Regions from separate parts of the Paenibacillus sp. 01T47 genome, predicted to be linked through region 2. Evidence: riboswitches for the same ligand, from Rfam matches in the RefSeq annotation. Region 2 holds a riboswitch; each other region holds the start of a gene.
The links. Region 2 has a riboswitch for cyclic di-GMP ahead of AC1DOV_RS08820 (anti-repressor SinI family protein). Riboswitches for the same ligand answer to the same signal wherever they lie in the genome.
Positions count from the first base shown of each region.

Region 1 (2,326 bases), on a different contig from region 2:
GAATATTGTCCATCGGGCAGTTTAAGCGCTTGTCCATCAAATTGCAGCTTAATGGGCTGTGTCTTTGTCTTAATTGTTTCGGTTGCTGCGGATGCAGCGGTTGCAAGTACGGATGACAACATCATTACAACCAGAAAAATAGATAGAATACGTGACTTTTTCATAGAGCCTCCTCAGAATAGTAAAGCTTACTTGTTTAGCGAGTTTGCAATTACTGCAAGCGCATTGGCTCTAGCACCAGCCTTCGCACTCTCGTATTGCGCACTCCAATCCGGAAAGCTTTGCTCACCTAGATCGGCTGCTTTATACTCGCTCTTGGCATTGCTTATTAATTGATTGAATCTGGCATCACAATCGGCTTCCGCAGAAAATACCTTATTCAGATATTTACTTTGAATAGTAGCAAGCGTAGCTTCTTCATCCCCGCTAAGCTCTTTCGCAATCTGCTTAACCAAGCTATTGCTGGTTGCTTGACACGAAAATTTCAGTTTTTCCAGCTTTGCTGTAACCGAAGCATCAATCTCTTTTTTCTTCTGGGACTTATTTTCGGAGTTTGTAGATCCCTTATCCGGCTTTTGTCCCTTGTCTACATTATTAGACGCTTCATCTGGCGGCAAAGTTGCGCTCGGACTAGGTTTAAGGACTTCATCTGGCTGCGTCGTTGGAACTAGATCAGGCTCTTGTGATGGAGTAGCATCAGGTTCTGAAGTCTGATCTGTCTGATTAGTAGATTGTTCATTGGGCTGCTCCGTAATCTTCGGTGACTCTTGCCCTGCATTACTATCTGCAGCTTCTTCAAGACGCCCATTCAGTTCATCTACCTGATTTAACTTCGAATAGAGACTCATGCTTCCATAAATGACAATACCGATAACAACGAGCGCACCTGCGATAATCAAAATTGTTTTGTTCGTTTTTTTCATTGTTTTGGTTTCATATGAGCCACTAAAGAAGCAATGATTGCATATGAATCTCCTTCTTAGATTTTAAAATAAAAAAACTGACGCTTCATAGTGACGGGGCGTCAGCTTGCGGATATAGCGTTTTCAGATCTGTTAACGACGCCCTACGTGCTAGTTCATGAGACAGCTGCTAGTTTATTTTTGTGATAAACAATCCTCAAATAAATCTCCATGCGCTTTTTCTCATCTAAGCAATCTTTCCACAGCAATTCATTGAATCCCATACAGAGCTGATGCCATTCACGTACAACGTTTGCGCGCATGAACATAATAATAACCTCCATGTTTCCACATAAACCACGCGGGAGGCACGATATTCGGTAGCTGGCTGGCAGTCTTTTAAAAGATAAGCCCCTGTAGCTTTGCGTCACCATTTTTCAATGGTTTTGCCTTTATCGTGTGGGTTATGCGGTTGTTTTGTTTAATGGTATGGTAACAAAATTGTTGGGGGGTGTATAGGGTATATTTGTTAACAATGTAGAACTGATGTTAGTAACAAGATATAGTCTTAATTACTCATCATTGCTCTTATAATCACCGCTAATAATACATTCCCACCAAATCTTGTTGGACAAATACCATTCTATGGTTTGTACTATCCCTGTCTCAAAGTTAAAGGTTGGCTTCCATCCGAGCCTTTCTAACTTAGAAGAGTCAATAGCATAGCGTTTATCATGTCCTAATCTGTCCTCAACATATTCTATGAGATCTTCAGATTTTCCAAGCGTCTTAATTATTGTCTTTACCACTTCTAGATTCGTACGCTCATTATGACCACCTACATTATACACCTCACCGCTAATACCTTCATGTAGAACCAGATCTATTGCTGTACAATGATCGTATACATGCAACCAGTCACGTACATTCTTGCCGTCTCCATACACTGGAACCTTTTCATCATTAAATACACGCGATATGGTCAAAGGAATAAGCTTCTCCGGAAAATGATACGGTCCATAATTGTTTGAGCACCTTGTAATATTAACAGCCATGCCAAACGTCTCGTGATAAGCTCGTACTAGCAAATCAGAGCCCGCTTTACTTGCACTATATGGACTGTTAGGTTGAAGCGGTGTTTCTTCTGTAAAGAAGGTTGTCGGATCGAACTCCAAATCACCATAAACCTCATCTGTGGAGACATGAACAAATTTTGTAACTCCATATGTCCTTGCAGCTTCCAGCAGCACTTGTGTTCCCAAAACATTCGTACGAACGAATACGCCTGGATCTGTAATGGAGCGATCCACATGGCTTTCAGCCGCAAAATGTACGACATACTTAATTATTTCCGATTCGAAAATTGAAGTAATCGCGTCACGATCCGCAATATCTGATTTCAAAAATCGATAATTCTCTTTATT
Region 1 is NZ_JBFTPA010000001.1:311,538-313,863, reverse strand. It holds gene AC1DOV_RS01305 (copper amine oxidase N-terminal domain-containing protein) at 1-164, opposite strand, end outside; gene AC1DOV_RS01300 (hypothetical protein) at 189-923, opposite strand; cyclic di-GMP riboswitch class I at 1,279-1,363, opposite strand; gene rfbB (dTDP-glucose 4,6-dehydratase) at 1,475-2,326, opposite strand, start outside.
Region 1: it holds a riboswitch for cyclic di-GMP, as region 2 does, so the genes downstream of both, AC1DOV_RS01300 (hypothetical protein) here and AC1DOV_RS08820 (anti-repressor SinI family protein) in region 2, are expected to answer to the same signal.

Region 2 (2,326 bases):
ATCAATTACTGTGCTGATAGCTAAAAACTGTGCCATCCATTGCTCATTCAGACGTTTATGAACATCTGGCAGCTCCAGCAATGGCTTCATCGTCGTACACATCGCTAACCGGTTTCCGTTCCAGTGATAATACAATGTTCGACAACCTGAGAAGTCTCTAGCAGCAAACACTCTTTGTTCTCTTTCATCCCATATCATAAAAGCAAAATCACCGATCAGATGCTTGGGTGACTCAACCCCCCATTTTGCATAGGAGAGTAAAATCAGTTCGGCATCAGTGATTTGCACTCTACGGCCAAGCTCTACATTTAATGCTTCAAACAGCTCAATGCGGTTATCAATAATTGCATCGGCACTTATGACTAAGCGTCTTTCCGAATCATAATAGGGATTGCATTCCCCGACAGACTCTGGTGTAATCCATTGATTATGGCATCCAACAAATACATTGTTCTTATTCCATGCTTGAGCTGTATTGCAAGGAAACCGCGATAATTGCTGCATCAGTCTATTCCCCTGATCTAACACATGGGCTGTCTGATCAACTTCATAAACGACTGCTATTGCGCTCATTCGTGCCTCCGATTTAGATAGCCAGCGTGTTCTTCAATCGAACGAGATGCGAGCATCATTGAATGTCTTTTAGTTCTTAATAAAGAACATATTTGAATAATACACTTGAAAACAGACGTTGTCAATCGTTTTTTCACCAAAATATCACAAAATAAAACGAAACATCGTTCTTTTATAAGAACAACATTTCGAAATGGGTTTAACCTTATTTTTTTCTAATTTAGACGTCATTTTATTTTTTATTCGTTAAAACTTACAAGCTTTCGCAATTAAGAATTATTCGTTATAATAGTGTTAGTCTACAACGAAGAGATAACGGGGGAGTTTGCTATGATCGGAGAACGTATTCAGATGCTGCGCAAGAGAAAAGGCCTATCCCTAACGGAGTTGTCGCAACGGGCAGGCGTCGCAAAATCTTACTTAAGCTCTATTGAACGAGGGCTCCAGCAAAATCCTTCGATTCAATTTCTCGAAAAGGTAGGCGCAGTATTAAACGTAACGGTTGAAGAATTTTTAAATAGCGATGAAAACAATGATCGTAAAACTAGCAATCTAGACACCGAGTGGGCCGATCTAGTTCGAGAAGCAATGGCTTCTGGCGTAAGCAAAGATCAATTTAAAGAATTTTTAGAATTCAATAAATGGAAAATAAAGCGCGAGTAGCGCTTTATTCTCTTTTATACGGCTGTTTCTTGTATATCATCTTTCTTGCTTTCTTCAAGACATAGTAATACCTTTCTAACATCTTCCTTGCTAAACCCCAAAGAACGTGCATTCATGATTAATGCTACCCATTCCATATCTAAATCCTGATTATCCTCTGATTTTGTAAGTACCATTTTCCCATGTCCCCCATTCAATTTGGGACGGTTGCACCACTGACTCCATGCGTTTAAGGTGCCCAGATACTAAACGCATTTCAACGTCTCCCTATGCTTGTCATTCGTTTATAGATGTATTATAAATCACTCTAATTGCGTATGCTGTCGCTTCCTGTCTCACAAAAATGAAAGATAATTACATTTTTTGTCGAATTTATTTAATGATTGTTAAAGGGAGCAGGGGAAGGAAATAGAGCCCGCTAGATCAAATTAGGAGCTCAAAATGTTGCTTCATTAACAGAGCTATTCAGTATATTATTTTGCTGCAAGTTCAGATTTCAACAGTGTATCTTCTTCATATCCATTCGGATTTGAAAATTGCCATCTCCACGTATCGCTGCACATTTCTTCTATTCCTTTTGTTGCAAACCAATTCAATTCTTCATTTGCCTTCAGCGTATCTGCATAACAAACAGCAATATCGCCAGGTCTGCGGCTAACGACCTCGTATGGAATGCTTTGCCCAGTTACCTTCTCGAAGGCTGCAATCATCTCTAACACACTGTAACCATTTCCAGTGCCAAGATTATATATATTCACATTTGATGTTCTACTCATGTTTTCCAGTGCCTTTACATGCCCCTTTGCTAGATCTACTACATGAATGTAGTCTCTCACTCCAGTGCCATCCACAGTTGGATAATCATTTCCAAATACATGCAACTGCTTAAGCTTGCCAACAGCTACCTGCGATATGTAAGGCATTAAGTTGTTTGGCACTCCATTTGGATTTTCTCCAATTTGACCACTTTTATGGGCGCCAATAGGGTTGAAATACCTCAGGATCGTTATTCCCCAGCTGTTATCTGAACTAGCTAGATCCAGTAAAATTTGTTCTAGCATGAGCTTAGTCCGGCCATATGGATTTGTTG
Region 2 is NZ_JBFTPA010000003.1:320,414-322,739, reverse strand. It holds gene AC1DOV_RS08830 (asparagine synthase-related protein) at 1-573, opposite strand, end outside; gene AC1DOV_RS08825 (helix-turn-helix domain-containing protein) at 904-1,236, shown strand; gene AC1DOV_RS08820 (anti-repressor SinI family protein) at 1,251-1,412, opposite strand; cyclic di-GMP riboswitch class II at 1,431-1,512, opposite strand; gene galE (UDP-glucose 4-epimerase GalE) at 1,710-2,326, opposite strand, start outside.

Region 3 (2,326 bases), on a different contig from region 2:
GTTGACCTTATCGTGAATCCCGACGTCCAACAAACCTTTATTACTCGTTCCAAAATCATTCAATCCATGCGTCGCTACCTAGATTCCCGCGGGTATTTAGAAGTAGAAACACCAACGCTGCATTCCATTGCAGGCGGTGCTGCAGCACGCCCTTTCGAAACGCATCATAATGCGCTGGACATGCAGCTCTACATGCGTATTGCAATCGAGCTTCATTTGAAGCGACTGATTGTAGGCGGATTGGAGAAAGTATATGAGATCGGCCGTGTATACCGGAATGAGGGGATTTCGACTCGCCACAATCCAGAGTTTACAATGATTGAGCTTTACGAGGCTTATGCGGATTACAAGGATATTATGGCATTGACAGAGAATGTCATCGCACATATTGCGCAAGAGGTTCTTGGAACAACGAAAATCACTTATCAAGGCCAAGAAATTGATTTGACACCTCAGTGGCGCCGTGTCAGCATGGTTGAGCTTGTCAAAGAAACGACTGGCGTAGATTTCGGCGTGGAAATGAGCGACGAGGAAGCCCATCGTTTGGCGAAAGAACACAAAGTTGCCGTTGATCCGCATATGACGTTTGGTCATATTCTCAACGCTTTCTTTGAACAGTTCGGTGAGCACACGCTTATTCAGCCAACCTTTGTTACAGGACATCCGGTTGCTATTTCGCCGCTTGCTAAGAAGAGCGAAGCAGATCCACGCTTCACCGATCGTTTTGAGCTATTCATCGTAGCACGTGAGCATGCTAATGCATTTACGGAGCTTAACGATCCGATTGATCAGCGTGAGCGTTTCGAGTCGCAGCTTGTTGAGCGTGAGCATGGAAATGACGAGGCGCATGAGATGGATGAAGACTTTATCCGCGCTCTGGAATACGGCATGCCGCCAACAGGCGGACTAGGAATCGGTATCGACCGATTGATCATGCTTCTAACAGATGCTCCATCTATTCGTGATGTACTGTTGTTCCCTCATATGAGAGATCAGCGTTCTGCTGAATAAGAAAGAAACAAGGAACCGTTTGGCTTTTAGCAGCCAACGGTTCTTTTTTTCTAATATCGAGAATTTGCAACAACAATCCTTAAAAACATTCAAATTATGATTGATATTGTAGTACAATCTATTGATTTGCTAGATTCATATGGTAGAATAGAACTAATAAAGCGCTACACGATAACGGCAAACCTATCGAAAGGTAGGGACGCAAAGCTAAAGGGCCTTCCGTAAGATGGCAGCCAGCTACCGAATGAACAGGCTTTTTTTGTTTTTATAGGGAAATTCATCACATAGCGCTTCACACGATAATGGCAAACCTATCGAAAGGTAGGGACGCAAAGCTAAAGGGCCTTCCGTAAGATGGCAGCCAGCTACCGAAGGGAGTATATTCATGCGTAAATTTATGTTAGTCATCGCAGCTTTTGTTCTTTTTGCATCCATCCATGTAACGGTCGTTCAGGCAAATGAAGCGGACTCTTCTGATTGGCTCAATACGGGGAATTTAGATAAAGGTGTTGTCTCCGTACAATATGCAGTGAACACTAAAGTGAAAACGAAGCTTATGATCGCAAAAGGCGCATCAAACTATACATATAATCTAACCGGCGGAAAAACAGCTGAGAAGTTTCCATTGCAGCTTGGCAATGGCGAATATACGATATCTGTTCTAGAGAATACAACAGGCAACAAATACAAACTGGCGAAGAAAGAAACGGTGACGCTTGATTTGAAAGACAACAAGGTTTTGTACTTGAATTCCATCCAGAACATTGACTGGTCGAATGCGAGCAGCGCCATCGTCAAGGCAAAAGAATTAGCGAGCAATAAAAAAACGGATATGGAGAAAGTAAAGGCAATCTACGAGTATATTATTACGAATGTAAGTTATGATAATCAATTAGCTGCTAATCTGTCAGTTGATTACCTCCCCAATATTGATCGCACATTTAAATCGAGAAAGGATATCTGCTACGGATACGCTTCATTGTTTGCGGCAATGCTGCGGAGCGTGGATATCCCTACGAAGCTCTTGATGGGACAATCTACTTATGTGGATGTTTATCATGCTTGGAACGAAGTGTACTTGGATGGGAAATGGGTTACGATTGATACGACAGTTGATGCGGGTCTAAAGAAGGGCAAGAAAAAGTATGAGCTTATCAAGGATGCAGCTCAATATACAGTTACAAAAACATATTAGAAGTTATACGAGCTTGCGGAAATCGCAGAGCTCGTTTTTTTATGTCTTTCTTCAATATAGGTGAGGAGGAAGCGAAGCAACGATTGCGCAATTAGAAGGCAAATAGGAGTGTTGAAAACT
Region 3 is NZ_JBFTPA010000034.1:35,366-37,691, forward strand. It holds gene lysS (lysine--tRNA ligase) at 1-1,011, shown strand, start outside; cyclic di-GMP riboswitch class I at 1,178-1,256, shown strand; cyclic di-GMP riboswitch class I at 1,306-1,384, shown strand; gene AC1DOV_RS32850 (transglutaminase-like domain-containing protein) at 1,397-2,206, shown strand.
Region 3: it holds a riboswitch for cyclic di-GMP, as region 2 does, so the genes downstream of both, AC1DOV_RS32850 (transglutaminase-like domain-containing protein) here and AC1DOV_RS08820 (anti-repressor SinI family protein) in region 2, are expected to answer to the same signal.